Regions from separate parts of the Nonomuraea sp. NPDC005692 genome, predicted to be linked through region 3. Evidence: predicted binding sites of a transcription regulator. Region 3 holds the regulator's gene; each other region holds the start of a gene.
The links. Region 3 encodes HrcA, which represses chaperone genes, less so after heat shock. Its sites were predicted from a motif close to TTGGCACTCTCNNNNNGAGAGTGCCAA; they were not measured.

Region 1 (9,649 bases), on a different contig from region 3:
TCCTGAGGGCGCTTGTTCGCTTCTTCGATCAGACCTGGGCCCGCTCGCCTTCGCGGTCAGCTCCTGAGGGCCTGTTCGCTTTTCGTCATCGCGCTGGTCAGTGAGGTCAGCTCCGCGCGGCTGAGCCGGTCGATCAGGTAGTCCCGCACGACCTCCACGTGCCCGGGGGCGACGCGTTCCAGACAGCGCTCGCCCGCGTCCGTGAGCACCGCCAGCACCCCGCGGTCGTCGGACGGGCACGTGGCGCGCTCCACCAGCCCCGCCTTCTCCAGCTGCGTGATCTGGTACGTCAGCGCGCTCTTGGACACCACCACGCCCCGGGCCAGCTCGGTCATGCGCATCCGGCGCTCGGGGGCGGCCGACAACCGCACCAGGATCTCGTACTGCGGGTGCGTCAGCCCGGCCGCGGCCTTGAGCTGCTCCTCGATACGCCGTTCGAGCAGGTGGGAGGCCGACAGGAAGGCGCGCCAGGCGGCCATCTCCGTCTCGTCGAGCCAGCGGGTGTCCGTCACGTCCCAAGTGTACTTGTTGTTCAGATTTGAACTACCGGTAGAGTGGTTGTTCAAATCTGAACGACTCCCTTGGAGGAGCCATGATCGACCAGGCGCGTCCCATCGCCCTGCTGCTGGCCAGGATCGCCATCGGGGTGATCTTCCTGGTGCACGGCTACCAGAAGTTCGCCGACATGGGCATCGCGGGCACCACGAAGTTCTTCGAGTCCGCGGGCATCCCCCTGGCCGGAGTGGCCGCGCCGGCCGTGGCTGTGCTGGAGGTGGTCGGCGGCATCGCGCTGATCCTCGGCGCCGCCCTGCCGATCGCGGGCACGCTGCTGGCCCTCGACATGATCGGGGCGATCGTGTTCGTCCACGGCTCCAGCGGCTTCGGGGCCGGTGAGGGAGGCTACGAGTTCGTCCTCGCGCTGGCGGCGGCGAGCCTGGCGGTGGGATTCACCGGCGGCGGCGCCCTGGCGCTCGACGCCCTCCTCGGCCGTCGCCGCACCACGGCTCCGGCGACCGCCCAGCTGTAGCGGCCCGCCCGTTACGGCCGCTCGCGACCCTCGCGCGCCCACGCCTCCGGCGCGGCGTGCGCGAGGGTCCCGCGGCTCGGCATGGCGTGCCTGCGGGCTCTCCCCTTTCGGACGCCGTTCGTAGGGGGCCGGGGCTTCCGGCGTGCCGGTGACGTCTCGCCGGGCGTCAGGTCAGGTGGGCGCGGATCTGCCTGATGTGCTCAGGCGTCGTACGGCAGCAGCCGCCGATCAGTGACGCCCCGGCGCGCTCCCACTCCTTGGCGGCCAGGCCGTACTCCACCGGGTCGGACAGGCCCAGCCAGCGGCGCCGCTCGGCGTCCCACGTCTCGCCCGAGTTCGGGTAGACCACGACGGGCAGTCCGCCGGACAGCCGGGCGACCAGCCCGGGGATGTGCCGCGGCGCCGTGCAGTTGACGCCGACCGCCACCACCTGCGGGTTTCCGGAGAACAGCGCGGCGGCCCGGTCGATCGGGGTGCCGTCGTTGATGTGCTCGGCGTCGCGGCAGGAGAAGCTCACCCACGCCTTGACCTCCGGCGTGGCGGCCAGCAGCCCGGCCAGCGCCCGCGCCTCGGCGTAGGACGGGATGGTCTCGCAGGCCAGCAGATCGGCGCCGGCGGCGGCCAGGATCTCCCAGCGCGGACGGTGCCAGGCCAGCAGGCCCTCTTCGTCGAGGTCGTAGTCGCCGGTGTACTCGGCGCCGTTGGCCAGATAGGCGCCGTAGGGGCCGACCGAGGCCGCCACCAGGCCGCGACCGGCCTCGTCGCGGGCCTGCCCGGCCAGCTCGACCGACAGCCTGATCAGCCGCTCGGCCTCGGACCGGTCGAGCCCGCGCCGCTGGAAGCCGGGGATGGTGGCCTGGTAGCTCGCCGTGGTCGCCACGTCGGCGCCCGCCGCGTAGTAGTCGGCGTGCACCCGCCTGATCAGCTCGGGCTGCTCCAGCAGCAGGCGCGCCGACCAGAGCTCGTCGCGCAGATCCGCGCCGAGCGACTCCAGATGGGTGGACAGGCCGCCGTCCAGGACGAGTGTGCTCACCCGTCCAGAATAGGAGGCCGCGGGGGATGGTGGCACATGGGAATGACACGCCTTTTCTTTGGGACGCCTGAATATCGCGGCTGAGATATCGCCGGGCGTGGAATTCATAATGGGTCGTGGGGGTGCGGAGCTCATTCGTGCGCCGGTACGCGGGTGTGCCGGGTCGTTCGCGGCGCGGGGGCTCGTCCTGGGATGCCGCCGGTCCTTGAGTGCCCACCGTAAGGCCCGTCACGTCGGGGATCGCGGGTTGTCGGGATGATTAAGCAGTAAATCGGCGAAGAATCCGGATTTCCCGCCTTTGATGGAAACGGTGTTTTTTGGAAACACCGATGCCGTCAAGTCCGGTCCAGCCCAACCGGCCCCGCTACCCGCCGAGTCGCCACACCCCACCAGCGCACCGCCGGACCGCTGGGCTGCTGGGCGGTTGAGCCGTTGGAGGGTGGGGCGCTGCGGTGCGCTTCCGCGTCGGGCCGTCTCTGGATGGTGGTGGCAGCGCTGCGGGGTGGCACAGCGCTGCCGGGGTCAGCTGAGCGTCAGCTGCGTTTCCAGAAGGGGCGGCGGCGCTTGCCGGGGTCGGGGTCGGCTGCGGGAGAGGAGCCCGGGATGTCGGGAGGGGTCGGGTCGCCTGGGGCCAGCGGGCCGTCCTTGGGGAGCGGGTCGCCTGGGGCGATGGGGTCCTCCGGCGGGGTGGGCAGAGTGGGGTCGGCGGGGGTGCCGGTGAGGGTGGCCAGGGTTTGGACGGCGTGGTCGTGCAGGGCGCGGATGTCCGTGCCGGGACGCTCGGCCGCTTCCAGGTCGCGGGCCAGCGCCGCCAGCACCTCGTTCCCGCCCAGATACGCCGCCAGCGCCGCCAGACGCGAGCCCAGGTCGGCCAGGTACAGCGCGTTCGGTACGCGCATCGCCTTGAGCCGGTCCAGTTCGACCTGCAGTTGCGGCCTGACCGACTCCAGCCGGTGCGCGGGGCGCGGCGACGACGGAGGCGCGAACTTGGGCGAAGCCCCGGACCCAGGGCCGCCACCGGAACCGGGCGCGGACGGCGTCCCGCCGCCGGGGACGGGAGGCGGGGGACCGGCAGGACCGCCCGCGAGGGGCGGGGCCGGGAAGGGGGCGTCGGCCGGGGAAGGGACGCCGAGCGGAGGCGGCGCAGAGAAGCCCTGGTCGAAGGAGGACGGGGCCGGCGGCATCATGCGGGGAGCGCTCGCGGGCCGCGCCATCGTCATCGCCTGCGCCACGAACCCCCCGCCCATGGACGGGTTCGGCGGCAGCTCCCACCCGCTGGGCGGCTCGACCGGCTGGATGACCCGGTGCTCGGGCGCGCCCTCCGCGACCTGCCTGGTGTCGATCGCCACGTACGCCGCGAACCGGCACAGCACGCCGTTCTCCAGCGAGACCTCGACGATCCGCGACTCCAGGCCGTGCTCGCCCATGGCGTACCGGTCCTCCAGCTCACGCAGGTGGGCGCGGGCCCAGACGGCACGGAGGGCTGGACTGTCGGTGGTCACCCCCGTGACCCGCTCCTCCCACGGCCCCTCGGCCGACGTGCCGCGCACGGTGACGGCCTCGGCGCCCTCGCGGCACCGTCCGTACACACGGAGCGGCACCCCCGGGAAGATCGAGCCGAGGTGGGTCACCGTGCCGGGCTCGGTCTCCAGCCCCTTCAGGGACAGGTCCGTCACCAGCGGCGCGCCGATCCTGCGGTGGATCTGCTCCATCGCCGCGTCGAGCCGGTCCTCGGACTCGACCAGCTCGCACCGGCCGGCGCCCAGCCCGGCGAGCCGGCCGAGGAACCCGGCGTTCACCGCCCGGTCGATGCCGACCGTGTGCACCCGCATCGCCGACAGCGCGCCGCCGGCCTGCTCCAGGATCTGGTCCTCGTTGCCCACCTGGCCGTCGGTGACCAGCACCACCACCCGCTCCCTGCCGCCGGGCGCGCCGAGGAGCGCGATGGCGCGGCGGAGCGGTTCGAGCAGCTCGGTGCCGCCGCGCGCGTCGACCCGCGCGAGGTGCTCGACCGCGCGGTACCGGTTGCGGTCGGACGCCTCCACCAGCCCCTCGAACGCCGCCTCGACCACCGAGTCGAACGTCAGCACGTTGAAGCGGTCGTGGGCGGTCAGCGTGTCGACGATGCGCGCCGCCGCCCGCCGCGCCGCGACCATCTTCCAGCCGCCCATGCTGCCCGAACGGTCGAGCACCAGCACCACGTCCCGCGGCGCGCGGGCGGCCTGGAGGGCGGGTGGGACGACGGTGAGCGCGAACGTCCCCCGCCCGTCGAACTGCAGGGACGTGGACGCCTCGAACGACAGGCGCAGGATGAAGTCGCGGTCGAGGCGCTCGCCCGGACGCAGGCGCACGGTGTGGCCGTCCTCCTCGACCACGTGCAGGCTGGAGGCCAGCTCCCGCAGGTCGAGCCCGGAGGCGTCGACGCGGGCGGTGAGCGAGAGCCGTACGGGGCTGGGGAAGCCGGGCAGCAGCACCGGCGGCGTGATCCTCGACGCGTCGGGCACGGCGTCGGTGTCCGGCGCCACCCCGGAGCCCGCCGGTTCGCCGTCGAGCGGGGTGCCAGGGACGTACCGCGGGGCCACGACGAGCGGGAACCGGAACGTCGCCGCGCCGTCCTCGTAGGGGAGGGGCTGGCTCATCGTCAGCCGGACCGAGACGCGTTCGCCGGGCAGGATGTTGCCCACCCTGATGGTGAACACGTCGGGCCGGTCCTCCTCGGCGATGGCCGCCCGCCTGCCCTCGCGCAGCGCCTGGTCGTAGTCGGCCCTGGCCTGGCCGCGCTCCTTCAGCACGCCCTCCACGACCCGGTCGTCGGCCTCCATCCTGAACCCCGTCACCGCCGCCCGGTCGGGCAGCGGGAAGACGTAGGTCGCCTCCAGCGTGACGTCGAACGGGTTGCGGAACCCCTGCTCGACCTCGACCCCGGCGACGAGCCCGGCGATGTCGGCGTGCACGTCCACGCTGTCCAGCGGCAGGTTTCCGCGCTCGGTCAGCAGCGCGCCGAACCCGGCGTCCGGCACCGGCAGGCACCGTGCGGGCTCCAGCGAAGTGATCTTCACAGCAGTCTCCTCTCTACGAGCACCGCGAGCAGCGGCCCAGCCGCCGCCAGCACCGCCTGAACGTCGTCCTCGGACGGAGGCCGCCCCCCGTCCCACATCACCCGCACACCGTCCGCGAGCACGACCCCCGCGACCGGCCCACCTCCGGCGCGCTCGCCTTCCGCGCCAGCGCCGCCGGGCCGTTCGCTCTCGGCCGGGGCGCGGCGGCCCGGCCGTTCGGCCCAGAAGCGTTCGCGGCCCGGTTCGCCTCCGGCCCGCCCGCCCGGCTGGCCGCCGAAGGTCCCGTTCGTCGTCGCGGTGACGGACGCGGGCCCCGCGAAGGGCGGGCCGTCCAGCGGAGGACGAGGAACCGCCCGCCCCTCACCCGCGGACGGCACGTCGGCGAGACCGGCGGCCGCCGCCAGCGTGGCGTTCGTCGCGCCGGCCAGCGCCGTCTGGATCTCGGCGATCGAGTGCCCTTCCGCCTGCATGCGCTTGACGGCCACCAGTTGCAGCAGGTGCCGCCGGCCGTAGCGGGCGATCCTGCCGCGCCGGGTCAGGGGCGGGTCCACGAGGCCGATGGTGGTGTACCACCTGATCAGGCGTTCCCCTGGCACGTCGCGGACCCGGCCGTTGACCGGCTGGGCGCCCGCGCGCAGCGCCTGCGCCGCGTGCTCGGCCAGCTCGCCGATGGTCCAGGTGTCGCTCATACCTCCACAATGACACTGTCACTATTACACTGTCAATGATGGAAAGATCGGAAGAATCCAGCTGCGGATGACGTTGTAACCAGGCATAAGCACCACTGAAGGGGAGGAAATACGACATGGCTACGATCACCGGTCCGCTCTCGGGTGAAGCCAAGAACACTGTCGCCGAAGCCCTGCAGGGCGCCCTGGTCGATCTGATCGATCTGTCGCTGATCGCCAAGCAGGCGCACTGGAACCTCGTCGGCGCCCATTTCCGCCCGATTCACCTCCAGCTCGACGAGCTGACCGACCTGGCCCGTACCCACATGGACACCATCGCCGAGCGGGCGGTCGCCCTCGGCGTGAACCCCGACGGGCGTTCGGCGACCGTCGCCAAGTCCACCCAGCTCCAGCAGCCCGAGCGCGGCTGGCTTGAGGACGGCAAGGTCGTGGCGACCGTCACCGACATCCTCGACGGCATCAGCAAGCGCATGTACGAGCGCATCCGCGCCACCGACGAGGCCGACCCCGTCAGCCAGGACCTGCTCATCGCCGTGACGCAGGACATCGACAAGCAGCACTGGATGTTCCAGGCCCAGCGCTGACCGCGCGCGGCCGCCGGCCGCACCATCCGAAAAGCCCGGGCACGACCACAGTGCCCGGGCTTTCGCGTGCCCGCCCCCAAGGTGGGCGATCTTCGCCCCAGTGGGTACGGACTGTCACGCATCGTCCAGGGGCCGCCGGCGATCCCGCGCCACGACGGAGCGCGGGGTTTGCGCAGAGTTTGATGTCACGAGTCCTTGCCATTCATGTCGGTGCGGTCGACTAGCGTGGCACCTAGAGGGAGGCCCCACGATGTCCCACAAGACTCTCCTCCGCACGGGCCCGCTCTTGCAGGGCGGCATCAGCCCGTACGGGCCGCTCACGCCGGCGTCCGCCGACGGGCTCGCGCTCCCGCCGGGCTTCACCGGCCGGGTGGTGGCCCGGTCGGGTGACAAGGTGGCCGGGCTCACCTGGCACGCCGCGCCCGACGGCGGCGCCTGCTTCCCCGACGGCGCCGGCTGGATCTACGTCTCCAACTCCGAGCTGCCCCTGCTCGGCGGCGCCTCCGCGGTGCGTTTCCGCGCCGACGGCACGGTCGCCGACGCGTACCGCATCCTGTCCGGCACCGACCTCAACTGCGCGGGCGGCGCCACGCCGTGGCACACCTGGCTGTCGTGCGAGCTCGGCGACCGCGGCCGCGTCTTCGAGTGCGACCCCTACGGCGCCCGCGCGGCCCGCCCCCGCCTGGCCATGGGCCGCTTCCGGCACGAGGCCGCCGCCTGCGACCCCGAGCGGCGCGTCGTCTACATGACCGAGGACGAGCACGACGGCTGCTTCTACCGCTTCCGTCCCGGCGACTGGGGCGACCTGACGGAGGGCACGCTGGAGGTGTTGTGCGCCTCGGGCGGATGGCGGCCGGTGCCGTCCCCGGCCGCGCTGCTCACCGCGGCCCGCCACCAGGTCGAGGACGCCCGCCACTTCGACGGCGGCGACGGCTGCCACTACGCGGGCGGCGTCTGCTACTTCACCACCAAGGGCGACACCGGCCTGTGGGCCTACGACGCGCAGACCTCCACGCTCGACCGGCTGTGCGAGGGTGTGCGCGCCATCACCGCCGCCCCCTCGGGCGACCTCTACGTGGCCAGGGAGACGACGGAGATCGACGTCATCGCGCCCGACCGGGCCGTCACACCGTTCCTGCGGCTCACCGGGCACGACGGGGCCGAGCTCACGGGGCTGGCGTTCTCGCCGAGGGGCGACCGGCTCTACTTCTCGGCCAGGCGCGGCCGCACCGAGGGCCACACCTTCGAGGTCCGCGGCCCCTTCCGCCCCTGACCACACCCTCTCGGGCGCAGACCGGGCCCCGGGCTCAGGTCAGGTAGCGGACCAGCATGAGCTTGAGCTCGGCCACGAGCTCCGCGCCGCGCTCCGGCGTCGCCGGTCCCAGCATGGGCAGCACCGCCTTGACCATGGCCAGCGCCATCGTCGCGTTGAGCAGCGCCCGCTCCTGCGGCAAGCCGGGCGAACGCCGCCGCAGCAGCGCCGCGATCCGCTGCGCCAGTGAGGCGTGCATACGCTGCCCGGCCGCCGCGAGCCGGTCGCCGGTGGCCGACCCGTACAGCAGCGACCAGTACGCCGGCGACTCGGCCTTGAACGCCACGCTCTCGTCCACGAGCTGCCCCACCAGTGCCTCCAGCGGGACGTCCGGGGTGACCGCGGCCAGCCGGGCCGCCCAGAACTCGTCCCGGTCGTCGGTGTAGCGGGACACCAGGCCGTCCAGGATCTCCTCCTTGTTCCGGAAGAACTGGTACAGCGACCCGGGGGAGAGCCCGGCCCGCGCGGCGACCTGGTTCGTCGTCATGTCCGGATAGCCGATCTCGGCGATCACCGACTCCGCGGCGTCGAGGATCTCGGCCATCCGCTTCAGGCCGCGCGCCTGCCTGCGGACCGCGCGTTCAGGCATGGGTCACCTCGTTGACAAATACGAGCATTTACTTGTATTTCTGGTCTCGACAGCGAAACACGAGCAGTTTACCGAGTTTCATCGGGAGATCCCATGCGAACCTGCCCATCGGGCCCTGCGCGGGCGGTGCCCGCGTGGCCGTGAACGTCGCCACCCGTGGCCCGCGCGCCGCCACCGAGCCGCCGCTGCGCAGGCTGGGCCACCTCCTCGTCCGCCGCCGCCGGATCGTGCTGGCGCTGGCCGCGCTCGTGCTCGTCGTCGCGGGCGTCCTGGCCGCCGGCACGGTGTCCCGTCTCTCCCTGGCCCGCTTCGAGGCGCCGGGCTCGGAGTCCGACAGGGCCCAGGCCGAGCTCGTCCGCCGGTTCGGCACCGGCAGCCCTGACCTGGTCTTCCTGGTCACCCCGAAGTCGGGCACCGTCGACGACCCCGCGGCCGAGGCGGCGGGCCGCGCCCTCACCGACCGGATCGGCCGCTCGGACGGCGTCGCGGAGTCCTCCTCGTACTGGACCAGGGGCAGGCCCGCCACCCTGCGCAGCCAGGACGGCCGGCACGCGCTGATCGTGGTGCGCGTCCCCGGCGACGCCGACCACGTGCGGACGCGGGTGCTGCCCGAGCTGGTGCCGCGGATCGTGGGCGAGCAGGGCCCGCTCCAGGTGCGGGCCGGCGGAGGGGAGGAGGTGTTCCGCGAGACCGTGCCGCTGGCCAGGCAGGACTTCGTCCGGGCCGAGCTGGTGATCTTCCCGCTGGCGTTCGTGCTGCTCTGGCTCTACCAGCGGCGCGTGATGGCCGCCCTGGCGCCGATCCTGGCCGGGGTGGTGGCCATGATGGTCGGCCTGGCCCTGCTGCGCGGCGTCCTGGTGTTCGCGGAGATCTCCACCTTCGCCCTGAACCTCACCCTCGCCATGGGCCTCGGGCTCGGCATCGACTACTGCCTGTTCGTCGTCCAGCGCTTCCGCGAGGAGGTGCGCGACGGACGCGACCGTGCGGCGGCCGTCGCCGGAGCCGTCGAGCACGCCGGGCGGACCGTGCTGTTCAGCGGCCTCACGGTGGCCGCCTCTCTGGCCGTGCTGTTCGCGCTGCCCTTCGACTTCCTGCGCTCGTTCGCCTACGCGGGCATCGCGGTCGTGGCCGGCGGCCTGTTCGCGGCGGTGGTCGTGCTGCCCGCCGTGCTGGCCTCGGCCGGCGGCACGATGCTGCCCAGGCCGGGGCGTCCCGGGCGCGGCGCGGGCGTCCGAAGCGGAGGACGGGCCGGCGGCGCCGGGTTCTGGCACGGCCTGGCCGTCCGGGTCATGCGCCGGCCGGTGGTGTCCGGCGGCCTGGCGGCGGCGCTGCTGCTGGTGCTCGCCTCGCCCTTCC
Region 2 (9,649 bases), on a different contig from region 3:
CGACCCTCCTGCCCTCGTCGGTGAGGGCGACCAGCGTCATGCGCCGGTTGTGCGGCGCCGGCCAGCGGTGGACCAGGCCGCGCCGGACCAGGTGGTCCATCCGGTTGGTGAGCGCCCCAGGGCTGACCATGGCCGACGTTGACAGGTCCTTCATGCACATGGTGGCATCGGCGCCGCTGCGCAGCAGCGTGGCCAGCATGTCGAACTCCCACGCCTCCAGCCCGTGCTCGGCCAGGAAGTCCTTGACGCCGCGCTCCAGCAGGCGCGAGGCGCGCGAGACCCGGCCGATCACACCCATCGGGGACACGTCGACGTCGGGCCGTGTCCGCGCCCACTGTCCGAGAATCACGTCCACCGCGTCATCCACGAGGCTCACCCTACCAAAGCTTCGACGTTGAAATGTTTGGGATCGTGCGGTACTGTCCTCAACGTCGAAATGTTCAACGTAGAAATTTTCGAGGTAGGATCATCATGAAGGTGCTGGTGCTGGGCGCGACGGGGTACATCGGCGGCGCGGTGGTCGAGCGGCTGGCCGAGCAGGGGCACGAGGTGGCCGTCCTGGTGCGGCCGGCCGCCGACGGGTCCCGGCGCGTGCCGGGCGTGGCCGACGAGCGTCACGGAGACCTGGCCGACGTCGCGGGGCTGGCCGCCGCGATCACCCCGGACATCGACGCGATCGTGGTCGCCGCCCAGCTCGGCGGCGACAAGGAGGCCGACCTCGCCGCGATCGGCGTGCTCGCCGCGTCGGGCCGGAAGGTGGTCTTCACCAGCGGCGTGTGGGTGCTGGGCGCCACCGCCGACGGGCACGAGGACAGCCCGGCCGACCCGATTCCGCTCGTGGCGTACCGGCACGAGATCGAGCAGCTGGTCATCGACGGCGGCGGCTCGGTGATCCGGCCCGGCGTCGTCCACGGGCGCGGCGGCGGCATCCCCGCCCTGATGCGCGCGCAGGCCGCCGAGCGCGGCGCCGGCGTGTACGTCACCGCCGGCGGCGAGCCGCACACCTGGACGTTCGTGCACGTCGACGACCTGGCCGAGCTCGTCGTGGCCGTCCTGGAGAAGGGCGGCGCCCGCGTCTACCACGGCATCAGCGAGGAGGCCGTGCCGGTCGCCGAGGTGGCCGAGGCGGCGGCCCGGTCCGCGGGCGTCAAGCCGCAGGCCGAGCCCTGGCCGCTGGCCGAGGCGGCCCAGGCGCTGGGAGCGGGCTTCGCCGAGGCGCTGGCGCTCGGCCAGCGCATCAGCGCGACACGCACGCGCGCCGAGCTCGGTTGGAACCCCTCCCGGCCCGGTGTCGTCGCCGATCTGACCGAGGGCTCCTACGTCTGATCGCTCTGAGCAGACGCGTTCGTGTTGACTGTCAAGGCCCTCTTGCATATGTTTCCTGTTGGCACTCTCACCTTGAGAGTGCCAACGTGCGACGAGGCAGGTCTGACACCCGCGACGGCAGGCCCCGCTGGTCGCCTCTTCTAGATCATTCAAATCTGAAGGGGAGGTCCGATCGTGACGACCGCCACCAAGGTTCCCGTTAAGCCGCTCGGCGACCGCATCGTGGTTCAGCCGCTTGAGGCAGAGCAGACCACCGCTTCCGGTCTGGTCATCCCGGACACCGCCAAGGAGAAGCCGCAGGAGGGCAAGGTCCTCGCGGTGGGCCCCGGCAACTGGGATGAGGACGGCGACAAGCGTATTCCGCTCGACGTCTCCGAGGGCGACGTCGTCCTCTACAGCAAGTACGGCGGCACCGAGGTCAAGTACGGCGGCGAGGAGTACCTGGTGCTCTCCGCCCGCGACGTTCTCGCGATCATCGAGAAGTAAGCCGGTTGTGTCGAGCCCCGGGCGCTCTTGAGGGCCCGGGGCTTTCGACGCCAGGAGAGGACTTTCAGCATGGCGAAGATCCTGCAGTTCGACGAGGACGCCCGTCGCGCGCTTGAGCGCGGTGTCAACGCCCTCGCGGACGCCGTGAAGGTAACCCTCGGCCCGCGTGGCCGTAACGTCGTCATCGACAAGAAGTTCGGTGCGCCGACGATCACGAACGACGGTGTGACCATCGCTCGTGAGATCGAGCTGGAGGAGCGCTACGAGAACCTCGGCGCCCAGCTCGCCAAGGAAGTAGCCACCAAGACCAACGACATCGCGGGCGACGGCACCACCACCGCCACCGTGCTGGCCCAGGCGATGGTCCGCGAGGGCCTGCGCAACGTGGCCGCCGGCGCCTCGCCGCTGTCGCTCAAGCGTGGCATCGACAAGGCCGCCAAGGAGATCAGCGACCGGCTGCTGGCCAGCGCGCGCGAGGTGGGCGACAAGAAGGAGATCGCCAACGTCGCCACCATCTCCGCCCAGGACGCCAAGATCGGCGAGCTGATCGCCGAGGCGTTCGACAAGGTGGGCAAGGACGGTGTCCTCACCGTCGAAGAGTCCAACGCCATGGGCATGGAGCTCGAGTTCACCGAGGGCATGCAGTTCGACAAGGGCTACCTGTCGGCCTACATGGTGACCGACCCCGAGCGCATGGAGTCCGTCCTGGAGGACGCGTACATCCTGCTCACCCAGGGCAAGATCTCCTCCATCGCCGACTTCCTGCCGCTGCTGGAGAAGGTCGCCCAGACCAAGAAGCCGCTGCTCGTGGTCGCCGAGGACGTCGAGGGCGAGGCCCTGGCCGTCCTGGTCACCAACAAGATCCGCGGCACCTTCACCTCCGTGGCCGTCAAGGCCCCGGGCTTCGGTGACCGCCGCAAGGCGATGCTCCAGGACATGGCGATCCTCACCGGCGGCCAGGTCGTCAGCGAAGAGGTCGGCCTCAAGCTGGAGCACGTCGGCCTCGAGGTGCTCGGCACCGCCCGCCGCGTCGTCGTCACCAAGGACGCCACGACCATCGTCGACGGCGCCGGCGACCAGCAGGCGATCGAGGACCGCGTCAAGGAGATCAAGATTGCCATCGAGCAGTCCGACTCCGACTGGGACCGCGAGAAGCTGCAGGAGCGCCTGGCCAAGCTCGCCGGCGGTGTGTGCGTGCTGCGCGTCGGCGCCGCCACCGAGGTGGAGCTGAAGGAGAAGAAGCACCGCCTCGAGGACGCGATCTCCGCGACCCGCGCCGCGATCGAGGAGGGCATCGTCTCCGGCGGTGGCTCGGCCCTCATCCACGTGGGCAAGGAGCTCGACGACCTCGGCCTGACCGGCGACGAGGCCACCGGTGTCGGCGTCGTGCGCCGCGCGCTGGTCGAGCCGGCCCGCTGGATCGCCGAGAACGCCGGCCTGGAGGGCTACGTGGTGACCCACAAGGTCGCCGAGCTGCCCGCCGGCCAGGGCCTCAACGCCGCCACCGGCGAGTACGTCGACCTGATCGCCCAGGGTGTCATCGACCCCGTCAAGGTGACCCGGTCCGCGGTGCAGAACGCGGCTTCGATCGCGGGCATGCTCCTGACGACCGAGGCGCTCGTGGTGGACAAGCCCGAGGAGGAGGCTCCGGCCGCCGGCCAGGGCCACGGCCACGGTCACGGCCACTGACCCGCCTGTTTCCCCCGCGCCCGTACGGCCCGCACCGGTTCCCTCCGGCGCGGGCCGTCGGCTTTCAGCCAGACCGTCACGTCTCTGCCACGTCTGCTGCGATCTCTTGCCTGGACCAGGGATCAGAACTGGGCTCCCACGGCGTCTTCCCCCTGCCGCCGACGTCTCGGTCTCCTGCGACCGACGGCCGATGGCAGCGAGGCTGCAACGAGAACACCGACGGCCTGCTGCGCAGTAGTTCCCCGAGGGCGCCGACTCGGTCCCCACCCGCGAGTGACTCGACGCCGTCGCCGCAGAGCTGCCCGTCCGGCCTCGCAAGACGCTGGACCGGGACACCCGGCTGAGCGCCTCACGGAGCTCCTGGCGGCCTGCGCCCGAACCTCGAAGCGGCGAGATCGGAGTGCGCCTGTCTCCGCAACCTTCGGTCACGGCGTCGTTTGCGCGAGTTCCTCAAGCTGCTGGACGACCTTGTCGATCGGCGCAGAAGCGTCGATCTCGAGCGTGGAGGTGGCCCTGAGCAGCGGCTCGACGTCGGCCAGGGCACGCAGGACGGCTTCACGCTCCTCAGGGCGCTTGCCGAAGGGGTTGTTGGTGCGTGTCGCGATGCGAGCAAGCATGACCTCAGCGGGCGCGCTGAGCAGGACGACGTGGTCGAAGTGCGGGTAGAACCGGCCTTGATTGGACTTGCAGCCGGCCACGAAGAGTGCGCCCTCACCGTGGTTGGTGAGCAGGTCAATGATGGCCGGCTCACGCCACACCCAATCAGTGGATCCGTCCGACAAGGTCACCCAGTGGCTCCACTGGTCGCTATCAGTGTCAACGGCGCGATGGCCCCGGGCCGCCAGCATCTCCAACGCCGTGGACTTGCCGGTTCCCGACATCCCCGTGACCAGGATCTTCGCCATCGGAGGAGACTACCGAACCGTCCCGACCTCGGCCGGCTTCAGCTCACCCACGTCGGCGATCTGGTGGCGTCGGCCATGGGCTTCCGCAGTCCCCGCAACTCGGACCACGGAAGCCCGCTCGGCTCGCTTGCCTGCCGCCGCCAGTAAGTGATCACAGCGTTGTGACGCCCCTCGGACACACCCCCTTGGGCGGCCCGGTGGCTTTCGCGGGGCGGCGTGGGTCGTCGCCGGCCGGCGGGTCCGGGAGCGGGTGGGACGGGTGCGGGGAGGGGGCTGGTGGGTTTCGGGGGTGAGGAAATGCGGCTGGGGCTGGTGGGGCGGAAGGCGGTGGGGGCGGGGGAAAATGGGGGAAGAGGTGGATTATTGGAGTAAACCGGCAGTCCGGGTTAAGCGTCGGGGTCTGGCAATTGTCGTGCATTTCGGCTTATGGGGTGAAACATTATGTCAGCTTATAAGGCTTAGTGTGGTCGACTGATTACTGTTAGTTATCGTCGCTTCAATGTGACCAATCCGTAGCCGTTCGCCATGGGGACAGGCCCGATCAGTGCGGGCATCATGCCTATCGTGAGCGAGGGAAGCGTCGCCGACGCCAAAATTGGGGTAAGGCTCGCGTCGAGACTTCCGGCACGGACGGATGACTCCGACCTTAGGGAACTGACGAGCCTCGCCGTGCAGGGAGATCGCAGTGCGATCGAATCCCTGCTCGGGGAGTTGCGTCCCATGGTGGTGCGGTATTGCCGCGCCAGGCTGGGCAGGGTTTCAGGGCAATATCACATTGCCGATGACGTAGCCCAGGAGGTGTGCATCGCGGTGTTGTCCGCGCTGCCGCGATACCGGGACATGGGGCGGCCATTCGCGTCCTTCGTGTTCGGGATCGCCTCGCACAAGGTGGCCGACGCGCTGCGCAGCTCGGTGCGCTCGGCCGTGCCCACCCAGGATCTGCCCGACGGGCCCGACGACGGCCCGGGGCCCGAGGAGACGGTGGTCCGCTACATCGAGGTCGAGCACGCGCGCAGGCTGCTGGCCAGGCTGCCCGACAACCAGCGGGAGTTGCTGCTGTTGCGGGTGGTGTCGGGGCTGTCGGCCGAGGAGACCGGTAATGTACTCGGTATGTCACCAGGTGCGGTCCGCGTAGCCCAGCATCGGGCGCTGGCCAGGTTGCGGCAGATGGCCGAGCTGGAGTCGGCTTGACGCCGGAGGACGAGCTCCATGCGCTTCTCGAGGCCGACGACCTGCTCCAGACCGACGAGCTGCTCGACGCGGTCGCGCGGGGCCGGGCGCGGGACTCGTCCGACCCTGCGGTGCGGTTGCTGGGCGCGCTACTGGACGATGTCTCGGAGGAAGTCGATCAGCGGCGCTCCTCCGTGTCGATGACGCCGTCGACATAGCCTCGGGCGTACTCCCAGCTGACGTAGTCGGCGGGGTCGGGGTGGAAGGCCGGCTCGTGCACCTGGGGCTGGCCTTTCTCGATCATCTGGCGAAGGTTGCCGCGCAGCAGCTCCCAGTCGAAGAAGTGCTGCTCGCCGCACTCGGGGCAGTCGAGCACGAGGCCCAGCACCCCCTGCGGTTCGAGCAGGGAGCGAAAGACCTCGACGTCTGCCAGGTCGGTGATGGCCTCGTCGCGCTCGGCCGCGGTGAGTGGCTCGGCGTCGTCGAGAGCGCCCATCGCCGAGGACGGGTCGTTCGGGTCGTCCGCGAACGGGTCGCGGGGGACGTCTTCCAGCACCTTCCCACCATATGACCGAAGCGGCCCCGGCGGAGAGTATTAGCTGAGCCATCCCCGTCTGGCGGCCTCCACGCCGGCGTGGAACCGCGACTGGGCGCCCAGCTCGGCCATGGCGTCGGCGAACCTCGCTCGCACCGTACGGACCGAGACGCCGAGCTGGCGGGCGATGGAGTCGTCGCACACGCCCTGCGCGGCCAGACGGAGCACCTGGACCATCCCGTCGCCCCTGCGCCCCCAGGGCAGCGGCACGGCGCGGCCCCACAGCTCCTGGAACAGCGAGCGCAGCATGCCGACGACGATCGGCGTGCGTACCAGGTAGAAGTTGTAGGCGTGGTCGGGCAGGTTGCCGCCCCACAGGGCGGGCAGGCCGGCGACCTCGGGCCCGGCCGTCATGAACCAGCTCGGCACCCGGTCGAGCGTGCGCACCCTGCCGCCGGTGTCGAGCAGCCGGGTGAGCTGATCGCGTACGCCTGGCAGGCTCAGCGTGGAGACCGGAATGATCGCCTGAACGGTAAGAAGTTGCCGTTTTTGCGCATCAATCCATGGGTCCGCAAATTTACGAACAAAATCTGCCATTGTGCGCTCATCCGGGATTGCAGTCAACAACTCCATGGGCGGCGATTGCACGGCTATGCCGACCACGCTCTCGTAGAGGACGTCCGCGCCGTTCACCATCTCCACCGGGAATGTCCCGCTCTGATAATCGCGGCCGGCGTCGTAGTCGTGGATCAGGCCGCGGATGGAGCCGAGCGCGGAGTCGATCCTGCGGCTCTCCTCGGCCAGCCGGTCGAGCCGCTCGGCGATGACCCGGCCGAGCGCCGCCGCCGGGTGCCTGGCCAGGTACTCGCCGGACTGCTCGTCGACCACCCCCAGCCTGACCAGGTCGTCGAGCTGACGGCCGACCTTCTCGACGGGGCCGTCCATGGCCTGGGCGAGGTCGGTGCGCGTGGCCCTGTGCAGGCGTAGCAGCGCCGTGTAAAGGGCGGTCTGCGCCGGGTCGAGGCCCAGCGTCTCGAAGGGCTCTGCAACGCGCCTGGGCTGATTACGCATTATGGGCGGCTCCGTCGGGGGGACACGGGCGTGCCGCGAGGATAACCCCGTACCGCCTGCGTGTCCGGGGCTTGCCGTGGAATCGTCGGCGGAACGTGCAACTTCGTGCAATTGCACGTTTTCACATTGCGTCGTGCCGTTGAGTGACGCACGCTTTACCTAGCGTCGGCACCCTGAAGCGGGGCCTTGCGGCAGCCGCCATCAGGACGCGGAGGGGGGTTCGGTGGCGTGAACACGCCGCCAGGCCTGGGTGCCGGTGGCCGGGGGATGGGACGGATCACCGACCGTCCCATCCCCCTGCACTTTGCGCGTTGCGGACGGCGAGGCCGGGCGCACGACGGGGCGTGGGGCCGTCGTGCGCCCGGCTTCGTTGCGTTTTGGAGCCAGGCCCTAGACTTAGGTCAATCAGCGCAGAGGTCAGGAGGGGGCCGAGGCATGTCCAAGTTCACCGAGATGGGTTTGACCTTCGACGACGTGCTGCTGGTGCCCGGCTACTCCGATCTCCAACCAGGTGAGGCCGACACCAGATCTCGTCTGTCACGGGACATCACGCTGTCCATCCCGCTCGTCTCCGCGGCCATGGACACCGTCACCGAGGCCCGCATGGCGGTCGCCATGGCGCGCCAGGGCGGCATCGGCATCCTCCACCGCAACCTGTCGGTCGAGGAGCAGGCCCAGCAGGTCGACCTGGTCAAGCGGTCCGAGGCCGGCATGGTGACCAACCCGGTGACCTGCAGCCCCGACGACACGCTGGCCGACGTCGAGCGGCTGTGTGCGACGTACCGGATCTCCGGCGTGCCGGTGACGGACGTGGCGGGCACGCTGGTCGGCATCGTGACCAACCGCGACATGCGCTTCGAGAGCGACCAGACCCGTCCTGTGCGCGAGGTCATGACCAAGATGCCGCTGGTCACCGCGCCGGTGGGGGTCTCGCGCGACGACGCGTTCGCGCTGCTGCGGCAGAACAAGATCGAGAAGCTGCCCCTCGTCGACTCCGACGGCAGGCTGCGCGGCCTGATCACGGTCAAAGACTTCACCAAGAGCGAGCAGTACCCGCTGTCCACCAAGGACGCCGACGGCCGCCTGCTGGTCGGCGCGGCCGTGGGCGTCGGCGGCGACGCCGAGCTGCGGGCCAAGGCGCTGATCGAGGCCGGGGTCGACGTCGTCGTCGTCGACGTGGCCCACGGTCACTCCAAGGGCCTGGCCGACATGATCGCCAAGCTCAAGGCCAACAGCAAGGTCCAGGTCATCGGCGGCAACATCGCGACCAGGGCGGGCGCCCAGATGCTGGTCGACGCGGGCGCCGACGCGGTCAAGGTCGGCGTCGGCCCCGGCTCCATCTGCACCACCCGCGTGGTGGCCGGCGTGGGCGCGCCGCAGGTGACGGCCATCCACGAGGCGTCCAGGGCGTGCGCCCCGGCCGGGGTGCCGGTGATCGGCGACGGCGGCCTCCAGTACTCCGGCGACATCGTCAAGGCCATCGCGGCCGGCGCCGACACGGTCATGCTGGGCTCGCTGCTCGCCGGCTGCGAGGAGTCGCCGGGCGAGCTGATCTTCATCAACGGCAAGCAGTTCAAGTCGTACCGGGGCATGGGGTCGCTCGGCGCGGTGCGCAACCGCGAGCGCGGCGGCACCTCCTTCAGCAAGGACCGCTACGCGCAGGCCGACGTCGGCGGCGACGACAAGTACATCCCCGAGGGCATCGAGGGGCAGGTGCCCTACCGCGGGCCGGTCGCGGCCGTCGCCCACCAGCTCATCGGCGGGCTGCGCCAGGGCATGTGGTACGCCGGGTGCCGCACGATCGAGCAGATGCACACCGACTGCGAGCTCATGCCGATCACGGCAGCGGGCCTCAAGGAGAGCCACCCCCACGACATCCAGATGACCGTGGAAGCTCCGAACTATCACAGAAGGTAAGTTCATGACTCAGCAGGTGGAGATCGGCCGGGGCAAGACCGGGCGGAGGGCGTACGCGCTCGACGAGATCGGGCTCGTGCCCTCGCGACGCACCCGTGACCCGGAAGAGGTGTCGATCGCCTGGCAGATCGACGCCTACCGGTTCGAGCTGCCCGTCGTCGTCGCCCCCATGGACAGCGTGGTCTCGCCCGCCACCGCGATCGAGATCGGCCGGCTCGGCGGCCTGGCCCCCCTCGACCTCGAAGGGCTCTGGACGCGCTACGAAGACCCGTCCCCGCTGCTGGAGGAGTGCGCCGCCCTCGACGCCGCGGCCGCGACCCGGCGGCTCCAGGAGATCTACGACGCGCCGATCAAGGAGGAGCTGATCGGGCGCCGGATCGAGGAGATCCGGGCGTCCGGGGTGACGACGGCCGTCCGCCTGTCGCCGCAGCGCACGGTCCAGTACCACAAGGCCGTGATCGACGCCGGCGTGGACATCTTCGTCATCCGCGGCACCACCGTCTCGGCCGAGCACGTCTCGGGCCGCGCCGAGCCGCTCAACCTCAAGCAG
Region 3 (9,649 bases):
CGGCAGCCGCCCACGGCCCAGGTCGGCCGCGTCGCCCTCGCTGTAGAGCGTGGTCGCGACGCCGAGCTGCTGGAGTCGCAGGGCCAGCGTCAGCCCGGAGATCCCCGCGCCCACGATTCCGACGCCCGTCATGTGCCGCCTCCTTCGATGGCTCGGAGCACACCCGTGAGCAGGCACACTGGATGACGTGCCATCCACCCTGCCCGACGGCGATCCGGCGCCCGCCTCCGGCGAGCTGCCCGACAGCGCGCTGCGCGGGCTCGGCGAGCGCCCGTTCGGCTTCTACGTGCACGTGCCCTTCTGCGTCACCCGCTGCGGCTACTGCGATTTCAACACCTACACCGCCGCCGAGCTAGGGCCCGGCGCCTCCCATCGCGACTACGCCGACACGGTCGTGGCGGAGGTGCGCCTGGCCCGGCGCGTGCTCGGCGACGCCGACCTGCCCGTGGAGACGGTGTTCTTCGGCGGCGGGACGCCCACGCTGCTGCCTCCCGAGGACCTGGCGCGCGTCCTGGCCGCCATCGACGCCGAGTTCGGGCTGCGGCCGGGGGCGGAGGTCACCACCGAGGCCAACCCCGAGTCCGTCGACCCCGCCTACCTCGACAAACTCCGCCAGGGCGGCTTCAACCGGGTCAGCTTCGGCATGCAGAGCGCGCGTGAGCACGTGCTGCAGGTGCTCGACCGCAGGCACACGCCGGGCCGTCCGGCACGGGCCGTCAAGGAGGCGCGGGCGGCCGGGTTCGAGCACGTCAACCTCGACCTGATCTACAGCACGCCGGGGGAGTCCGACGACGACTGGCGGGCCTCGCTGGCCGCCGCGATCGAGGCCGGGCCCGACCACGTGTCGGCGTACTCGCTGATCGTGGAGGAGGGCACCAGGCTCGCGGCCCGGATCCGGCGCGGCGAGCTGCCGATGCCCGACGACGACGTCGCCGCCGACCGCTACCTGATCGCCGAGAAGATGCTGACCGAGGCCGGTTTCGGCTGGTACGAGGTGTCCAACTGGGCGACCTCCGAGCAGGCCCGCTGCCGGCACAACCTGCTCTACTGGACCGGCGGCGACTGGTGGGCCGCCGGCCCCGGCGCCCACAGTCACGTCGGCGGCACCCGCTGGTGGAACGTCAAGCACCCGGCCGCCTACGCCCAGCGCCTGGCGGCGGGCACCTCGCCCGCGCACGCGCGCGAGGTGCTCACCGACGACGACCGGGCCGCCGAGCGGCTGATGCTGGAGCTGCGGCTGGTCTCCGGCTACCCGCTCGCCGAGGTCGCCCCCGGCGCGCGCACGTCCGTGGCCAGCGCGCTGGCGCGCGGGCTGCTGGAGCCCGAGCCGTTCAGGGCGGGCCGGATGGTGCTCACCCTCAAGGGGCGGCTGCTGGCCGACGCCCTGATCACCGAGCTCATGTGATCAGGCGGATGGCGAACGGATAGCGGTAGTTCTCGCCCCGGTTGGTGGCGATGGCCGCCTGCACGTGGAAGATCAGCGACACGATCCACACGATCGGGAACAGCAGCAGGCCGACCAGCACGATCGTCAGCACGGTCGCCACCAGGTAGCCGATGAACATGGTGATCTGGAAGTTCAGGGCCTCGGCGGCCTGGTCCCTGACGTAGGGGGACTCGTCCTTCTTCATCAGGTAGATGATCAGCGGGCCGATCCAGGAGACCAGCAGGCCCAGCAGGTGGGAGAGCATGGCCATCGTGGTGTCGTCGCTGCCGCGGCGCGGGCCGAACCGGCCGGGCACGTACGGCCCGGCGGGGTAGCCGTAGCCCGGCTGCTGCCCGTAGCCCGGGGCCTGGCCATGGCCGGGGGGCTGGCCGTAGCCCGGCGGCGGGGGCACGTAACGGGGCGGCGAGGGCATGGGACCGGGCTGCGGACCGGGGCCGCTTGGCGGCTGCCGCCCGTAGTCGGGCTGGGAGCCCGGCTGCTGGCCGTAGCCGAGCTGTGGGCCCGAGCCCTGGTCGCGGGGTACGTCGGAAGGCGGGACGTAAGGGGTGGAGTCGTCGGCGGGCGGCGGCGGGTCCTGGCTCATGATGCCTCCGTAACGAAGTCGATCAGTTCCTCGACCCGGCCGAGCAGCTCCGGCTCCAGGTCGGTGTAGGACGAGACGGCGCCCAGAATGCGCCGCCAGGCGTCCGCTGGCTCCATGCGCCAGCCCAGTGCGGCGAGCACGCCCTCCTTCCACGGCACCCCGCGCGGCACGTCGGGCCACCCCGGGATGCGCAGCACGGACGGTTTGACCGCCTGCCAGATGTCGATGTACGGATGACCCACGACGAGCACGTGCGGCGAGGTGATCCGGGCCGCGATCCGGCTCTCCTTCGACCCCGGCACCAGGTGGTCGACCAGCACGCCCAGCCTGCGGCCCGGCTCGGGGGCGAACTCGGCCACGATGGCGGGCAGGTCGTCGACGCCCTCCAGGTACTCGACCACGACCCCCTCGACGCGCAGGTCGTGGCCCCAGATCTTCTCCACGAGCGCGGCGTCGTGCACGCCCTCGACGTAGATCCGGCTCTCCTTGGCGACCCGGGCCCGCAGCCCCTCCACGGCGATGGACCCGGACGCGCTGCGCCTGGGCCCCGCCGGGGCCGCGGCCGCCGGGCGCACCAGCGTCACGGCCCTGCCCTCCAGCAGGAACGCGGCCGGCGCCAGCGGGAACAGGCGGCGTTTGCCGAACCGGTCCTCAAGGGTGACGGCCTCCTTGTCACAGGCCACCACGGCGCCGCAGAAGCCGCTGTCGGCGTCCTCCACGACCAGGTCGAGTTCGGCGGGCACCTTCGGGATCTTGCCCTTGCCCGGCCGCCGCCAATTGCCCGCCAGCACATCACCCTCGTACACACGGGGACCGTAGCAAATCACCCGCTGACCGCAAGGCGCTTACGCGCGCCGCTGCGCCGTACGAGGATGACGACGGTGCCGATGATGCCGATGAGCAGGCCGGCGCCGGGGAACAGGAACAGGGCCGCGACCCCGCCGAACATGCCGCCCGCCGCGGAGAGCAGGTCACGGCCTACGCCGAAGCGGGCCGACGACTCCTCCTGCGTGGCGCAGGTCAGCTGGTAGTCGCCCTTGGCGGGGGCGTTGACGGCGAGGATCTGCTGCCAGGTGGTCCCGCCGGCGCTGAGCGTCTGGGTGCCGGAGACCTTGACCAGCCTGGCCTGGGCCGGGCCGCCGGAGATCTCGCACTGGTAGTTGACCCGCGTGTCGGTGGCGATGTAGACGGCCGGGCGCTTGGCGGGGTCGATCGCGACCTTCACGCTTTCGCCCGCCGCGAACGTGGTCGTCGGGGCCGTGTCCGTGACGCTGCTCAGCACGCCGCCGGCGAACACGACCACGCCCACGACGCCCAGCACGACGGCGACGGCCCACACGACGGCGATCCACCACAGGCGCGGCTTGATCGCCTTGCCGTCGATCCTGGCCGGGAACTGCGGCTGCCGGCCGTACTGGTTGTGGGCGCCGTACTGGTCGGGCTGGGCGTACTGGTCGGGCTGGGCGTACTGGTCGGGCTGGGCGTACTGGTCGGGCTGGGCGTACTGGTTCTGCTGGCCGTACCCGGGCGGGGGGCCGTACTGGGCGGGCGGCTGTTGTTGCTGGTAGGGCGGCTGGCCGTACTGCTGGGGCTGGTACGGCTGCTGACCGTACTGGTTCGGCTGACCGTAGTAGGGACCCTGCCCCTGGGGCGGTCCGTACTGCGGGGGCTGGGAATTGTCGGTCATGCGGCAAGTGTGAGGCCTGTCGCTTGTAAGTCGCTAGCAACAGGATGGGACCTGGTGTTATCGCACCTTGTGGGCGAGAGCCGTACACTTGGCACTCGGGAACACGGAGTGCTAGACCTGTCGTTTCCCTGTTAGGCAGAGGCAGGAGGTGAGCACGTGCTCGACGATCGGAAGCTTGCGGTGCTCCGCGCCATTGTCGAAGACTACGTGTCCACCAACGAACCGGTGGGCTCCAAGGCGCTGGCGGAGCGCCACAACCTCAAGGTCTCCCCGGCAACGGTCAGGAACGACATGGCCGCTCTGGAGGAGGAGGGCTACATCACCCAGCCGCACACCAGCGCGGGCCGCGTGCCGACGGACAAGGGCTACCGCCTGTTCGTCGACCGGCTCTCGCAGGTCAAGCCCCTGTCGGGGGCCGAGCGGCGGGCGATCGAGACCTTCCTCGCCGGCGCGGTCGACCTCGACGACGTGGTCTTCCGCACCGTGCGGCTGCTCGCGCAGCTCACCAGGCAGGTCGCGGTCGTGCAGTACCCGACGCTGACCCGTTCCACGGTCAGGCACGTCGAGCTGGTCCCGCTCAACGACCGGCGGGTCATGCTCGTGCTGATCACCAACACCGGGCGCGTCGAGCAGCGCGTGATCGAGCTGCCCGAGGTGGTGGAGGACGACCGCATCGCCCATCTGCGCGCGGTGCTCAACTCCTGCCTCGACGGCTGCGGGCTGGGCAACGTCCCCGAGCTGGTCGCCGACCTGCCCGAGCGGCTGCCCGCCGAGGATCGGCCCGCCGTGGCCACGATCCTGTCGGTGCTGCTCGAAACCCTCGTCGAACGCCATGACGAGAAGATCGTGTTCGCCGGCGCGGCCAATCTCGCGGGCGCCGACTTCGCCACCGGCCTGCGCGACGTGCTGGAGGCGCTGGAGGAGCAGGTCGTGCTCATGCGGTTGCTCGGCGAGACTTCCACAGACACCCCGTCCGCGCTCACCGTGCGCATCGGCTCGGAAAACCCCTACCTTCGCGGCACGTCCATCGTCGCAACCGGATACGGTTCTGGCGACAACCAACTGGCCCGGCTCGGCGTGCTGGGTCCCACGAGGATGGACTACCCCGTGACGATGGGCGCCGTACGCGCGGTGGCACGCTACGTCAGCCAGATCCTGGCTGCATCTTAAGAGGTCGATAAGTGGCAAACAGCGACTACTACGCCACCCTCGGGGTGCGCCGTGACGCCAGTCAGGACGAGATCAAGAAGGCCTACCGCCGCCTCGCCCGCGAGCTGCACCCCGACGTGAACCCCGATCCTGAGACCCAGGAGCGGTTCAAGGAGATCACGCAGGCCTACGAGGTGCTGTCCGACCCGAACAAGCGCCAGATGTACGACCTGGGCGGCGACCCCTTCGGCGGCGGCGCGGGTGCGGGCGCGGGCGCCGGTGGCTTCGGCGCGGGTTTCCCCTTCAGCGACATCATGGACGCCTTCTTCGGCACCGCGGGCGGCACCCGCGGGCCGCGCTCGCGCGCCAGGAGGGGCCGCAACGCCACCATCAGGGTCGAGCTCGACCTGCGCGAGACGGCGTTCGGCACCACCCGCGAGCTGGTCGTGGACACCGCCGTGCTGTGCGAGGTGTGCCACGGCGCCGGCGCGGCCCCCGGCACCCACCCCGACACCTGTGACATGTGCAGCGGGCGCGGCGAGATCTCCCAGGTCACCCGCTCGTTCCTGGGCCAGGTCATGACCTCGCGGCCGTGCCCCCAGTGCGGCGGCTTCGGCAGCATCATCCGCCACCCCTGCCAGGAGTGCTCGGGCGACGGCCGGGTGCGCACCCGCCGTACGATCAAGGTCCGCATCCCCGCGGGCGTCGAGGACGGCACCCACATCCAGCTCGCCGGCGAGGGCGAGGTCGGCCCCGGCGGCGGCCCGCCCGGAGACCTCTTCCTGGAGATCGTCGAGCGCGCGCACGAGATCTTCGAGCGGCGCGGCGACGACCTCCACTGCACGGTCCAGATCCCGATGACGGCCGCCGCGCTCGGCACGATCCTCGCCGTCGAGACGCTCGACGGCTCCGAGGAGATCGACGTGCGCCCCGGCACCCAGTCCGGCCAGGTCATCACCATGTACGGGCGCGGCGTGCAGCGGCTCAACGAGTCCGGCAGGGGCGACCTGCTCATCCACGTCAACGTCGAGACACCGATGCGGCTCGACCAGACGCAGGAGGACCTGCTGCGCGAGCTGTCGAGGTTGCGTGGAGAGGAGCGGCCGCCGGGCAAGTTCGCCCCGGGCCAGCAGGGTTTTTTCTCCCGCCTGCGTGACGCCTTCAACGGCAGGTGACGATCACCCGTGACCGTCCCCGTGTTCCTCGCCGAGGACCTCGACGGCGCCGAGCTGACGCTCGACGGGCCTGAGGGGCGGCACGCGGCCTCCGTGCGGCGCCTGCGCGCCGGCGAGCGGGTCGACCTGACCAACGGCGCGGGCGACGTCGCCGAGTGCGTGGTGCGCGAGGTGTTCAAGGAGGGCCTCGCGCTCGACGTGCTCGCCCGCTACACCGTCGAGCCGCCCGCGCGGCGGCTGGTGGTCGTCCAGGGGCTGCCCAAGGGCGACAGGGGCGAGCTGGCCGTCGAGATGATGACCGAGGTGGGGGTCGACGTGATCGTCCCCTGGGCCGCCTCGCGCAGCATCACGCAGTGGAAGGGCGACAAGATCGCCAAGGCGCTGGGCCGGTGGCGTTCCACGGCCCGCGAGGCCGGCAAGCAGGCGCGCCGGTTCCACCTGCCCGAGGTGGCCGAGCTCGCCTCCACCGCCCAGGTCGAGGGGCTGCTGGCCGGCGCGGCGCTGGGGCTCGTGCTGCACGAGGAGGCCGCCGAGCCGCTGTCGAAGGTGGCGCTGCCGCCCGGCGGCGACATCGTCGTCGTCGTGGGGCCCGAGGGGGGCGTGTCGGAGGAGGAGCTGCGCAGGTTCGCCGCGGCCGAGGCGGTGCCCGTGCTGCTCGGGCCCACCGTGCTGCGCACCTCCACGGCGGGGGTGGCGGCGGCGGCCGTGCTGCTCGCGCGTACCGGGCGCTGGTAGGCCCGGCTCAGGGCGCTCTCACGGCGTCGTGTGCGGCACGTCCACCAGCGGGCTGCTCAGGTCGCTCGGGCCGGTGGGCATGTCGTCCGGCGGGCACTCCTCGGAGGGGCACGACGTCGGCGCGTCGGTCGTCTCCGTCGGGGTCGGCGTGGGGGTCGGCGTGATCTCCGGGCACTCCTGGTCGCCGGCGGGCTCGCCGCTCGGGCAGGGCGTCGAGGACGGCGTCGGCGACGGCGTGGGCTGCCTGGTCGACCTGGCCGTCTCCGCGGGCCGGTGGGTCTCGCTGTGGCTCGGCGGCACGACCACCACGGGCGGCGGCTCGGCGCTGTGACTGTCGGGCCTGGGCGGCGTGGACAGCCTGGTCGAGGAGTTGCCGGGGGTGGTGGTCGAGTTGTCCACCACCTTGACGGGCGTCTCGAAGATCTGGGAGCGCAGCCCGGGAACGACCATCACGATCGTCCCCGCCACCAGCACGGCGCTGACCGCCGCCGCGCCCGCACGCCACCAGAACAGGTTACGGACGCCGCGCCGCTCGATGCGGGCGCGGATGATCTGCAGTCCCTCCGGCGAGGGCACGACCGCGTCCGCCTCCGCGCGGAGCGCACGGCGCAGGACGTCGCCGTACTCGTCGGGGGGCTGGGTCATGACATCTTCTCCAGGACGGACCGCAACGCGGCCATTCCACGGGCGGTGTGGCTCTTGACCGCGCCCTTGCTGATGCCCATGGCGTGGGCGATCTCAGCTTCGGACAGATCTCCGTAATAACGCAGAACCAGTGCTTCTCTCTGTCGGGTCGGCAGGGCGCGTAACGCCTCGATGACGGCGGAGCGTTCCAGCTCGCCGATCGCGCCGTTCTCGGCGCTCGGGGCGTCCGGCAGGCCCTTGGGGGCGTACTTCTCGACGACCGCGCGGTGACGCAGCACGGAACGGGACCGGTTGACGACAGACTGACGTAGGTAAGCGAGTGCCTTGTCGGGATCACGCAGTCTGCGCCAGGCGCCGTGAATGGCGACGAACGCGTCCTGCACGACTTCCTCGGCGGTTGCCATGTCACGCACCAGCAACACCGCGAGACGCACCAATGACCGGAAGTGCGCGCTGTAGAGCGCGGTCACGGCCATGTCGGCATCCCACCCGACCGGCACCGCCCCCATCGACCTGTCGGCCAGAAGGGTTTCGGTGGTCACATCAGTGGGACGCGCGGCCTTCCCAGAGGGTTTACTCTCTTCCGGTTCTGAAGGTTTCCCCGGTTCCTTAGGGTGCATTACCCAGTCGTGTTCCTCGCCAGGTGGCGCTCGCCCGACCCTGAATCATCTTTTTTGCTCTGAAGTGTCGCACACTCACCCTAACCGCGCGGATCTTCGGGCGCACGACACCACGGATTACCGATTCGCAACGGCCAGCCGAACGGTCGCTCTCGATAGGGTACTGCCGTGAGCGACTGCCTCTTCTGCAAAATCGTGGCCAAGGAAATTCCGGCCGACGTCGTCTACGAGAACGCCAGGGCGCTGGCGTTCCGCGACATCAATCCGCAGGCCCCGACCCACGTGCTGGTCATCCCGCGCGCGCACTACCCCGACGCGGCGTCACTGGCCGCCGCCGACGACGGGCTCGCCGACGACGTGCTCAAGGCCGCGCACGCCGTCGCCGTCCAGGACGGCGTGGCCGAGGGGGGCTACCGGGTCGTCTTCAACACCGGCCCCGGCGCCGGCCAGACCGTCTTCCACGTGCACGCCCATGTTCTCGGAGGGCGTGACCTCACGTGGCCGCCCGGCTGATATTGACGCGAGCAATCAGCCTGGTGCCGGATACGATGGGCGGAGAAGAACACCGAACAGACCGGGAGGCATCAGGCCGCTGGCCTGCCCATGTCCGAACTACATGAATCCCGACGCACGGCACCTCCCTCGCGCACTCAAGCCAAGGTGCTGATTCCGGACGAATACCCGATGGTCAGCCTCCTCGGCTCCCGTGACGAGCTGCTTCGCGTCATCGAGGGCGCCTTCAGGGCCGACATCCACGTGCGGGGCAACGAGATCACCGTCACCGGCAGCCCCGACGAGAGCGGCGCGGTCGTGCGCCTGTTCGAGGAGCTGGTCGAGGTGCTGCGCAGCGGGGGCGAGCTCACGCCCGACGCGGTCGAGCGGAGCATCGCCATGCTGCGCATGACCTCCGACCGTCCGGCCGAGGTGCTCTCGCTCGACATCCTGTCCTCCCGCGGCCGCACGATCAGGCCGAAGACCGTCAACCAGAAGCGGTACGTCGACGCGATCGACCAGCACACGATCGTGTTCGGCATCGGGCCCGCGGGCACCGGCAAGACGTACCTGGCGATGGCCAAGGCCGTGCGCGCGCTGCAGGAGAAGCGGGTCAACCGCATCATCCTGACCAGGCCGGCGGTCGAGGCGGGCGAGCGGCTCGGCTTCCTGCCCGGCACCCTCTACGAGAAGATCGACCCCTACCTGCGGCCGCTCTACGACGCGCTGCACGACATGGTCGACCCCGACTCGATCCCGAAGCTGATGGCCGCGGGCACGATCGAGGTCGCGCCGCTGGCCTACATGCGCGGCCGTACCCTCAACGACGCCTTCATCATCCTCGACGAGGCCCAGAACTCCTCGGCCGAGCAGATGAAGATGTTCCTGACCCGGCTGGGGTTCAACTCCAAGATCGTGGTCACCGGCGACGTGACCCAGGTCGACCTGCCCTCGGGCACGGTGAGCGGGCTGCGGGTCGTCCAGGACATCCTGGAGGGCATCCCCGACATCCACTTCGCCCGCCTGTCCAGCGCCGACGTCGTGCGCCACAAGCTGGTGAGCGACATCGTCGACGCCTACGGGCGCTACGACGCCACCCAGGCCGCCCAGGAGCCC

Region 1: a site for HrcA is predicted at 5,818-5,844, ahead of ABZ459_RS09020 (DNA starvation/stationary phase protection protein). Genes of this name have one in related genera too.
Region 2: a site for HrcA is predicted at 1,385-1,411, ahead of groES (co-chaperone GroES). Genes of this name have one in related genera too.

What each region holds. Positions count from the first base shown of each region.
Region 1 is NZ_JBEXYU010000003.1:156,547-166,195, forward strand. Features, by position in the region: gene ABZ459_RS08990 (lysophospholipid acyltransferase family protein) at 1-6, shown strand, start outside; gene ABZ459_RS08995 (MarR family transcriptional regulator) at 57-512, opposite strand; gene ABZ459_RS09000 (DoxX family protein) at 593-1,027, shown strand; gene mmuM (homocysteine S-methyltransferase) at 1,194-2,060, opposite strand; gene ABZ459_RS09010 (VIT domain-containing protein) at 2,594-5,119, opposite strand; gene ABZ459_RS09015 (helix-turn-helix domain-containing protein) at 5,116-5,808, opposite strand; gene ABZ459_RS09020 (DNA starvation/stationary phase protection protein) at 5,925-6,392, shown strand; gene ABZ459_RS09025 (alkaline phosphatase PhoX) at 6,643-7,665, shown strand; gene ABZ459_RS09030 (TetR/AcrR family transcriptional regulator) at 7,700-8,293, opposite strand; gene ABZ459_RS09035 (MMPL family transporter) at 8,428-9,649, shown strand, end outside.
Region 2 is NZ_JBEXYU010000030.1:79,676-89,324, reverse strand. Features, by position in the region: gene ABZ459_RS40795 (MarR family transcriptional regulator) at 1-367, opposite strand, end outside; gene ABZ459_RS40790 (NAD-dependent epimerase/dehydratase family protein) at 472-1,326, shown strand; gene groES (co-chaperone GroES) at 1,498-1,812, shown strand; gene groL (chaperonin GroEL) at 1,882-3,501, shown strand; gene ABZ459_RS40775 (AAA family ATPase) at 3,927-4,406, opposite strand; gene ABZ459_RS40770 (sigma-70 family RNA polymerase sigma factor) at 4,962-5,597, shown strand; gene ABZ459_RS40765 (hypothetical protein) at 5,594-5,794, shown strand; gene ABZ459_RS40760 (DUF5319 domain-containing protein) at 5,755-6,132, opposite strand; gene ABZ459_RS40755 (LuxR C-terminal-related transcriptional regulator) at 6,172-7,182, opposite strand; gene guaB (IMP dehydrogenase) at 7,618-9,099, shown strand; gene ABZ459_RS40745 (GuaB3 family IMP dehydrogenase-related protein) at 9,104-9,649, shown strand, end outside.
Region 3 is NZ_JBEXYU010000039.1:70,217-79,865, forward strand. Features, by position in the region: gene ABZ459_RS45710 (styrene monooxygenase/indole monooxygenase family protein) at 1-132, opposite strand, end outside; gene hemW (radical SAM family heme chaperone HemW) at 188-1,405, shown strand; gene ABZ459_RS45720 (DUF4870 domain-containing protein) at 1,398-2,030, opposite strand; gene ABZ459_RS45725 (DUF3097 domain-containing protein) at 2,027-2,836, opposite strand; gene ABZ459_RS45730 (DUF456 domain-containing protein) at 2,854-3,717, opposite strand; gene hrcA (heat-inducible transcriptional repressor HrcA) at 3,874-4,887, shown strand; gene dnaJ (molecular chaperone DnaJ) at 4,899-6,041, shown strand; gene ABZ459_RS45745 (16S rRNA (uracil(1498)-N(3))-methyltransferase) at 6,051-6,776, shown strand; gene ABZ459_RS45750 (hypothetical protein) at 6,795-7,421, opposite strand; gene ABZ459_RS45755 (SigE family RNA polymerase sigma factor) at 7,418-7,930, opposite strand; gene ABZ459_RS45760 (histidine triad nucleotide-binding protein) at 8,210-8,554, shown strand; gene ABZ459_RS45765 (PhoH family protein) at 8,645-9,649, shown strand, end outside.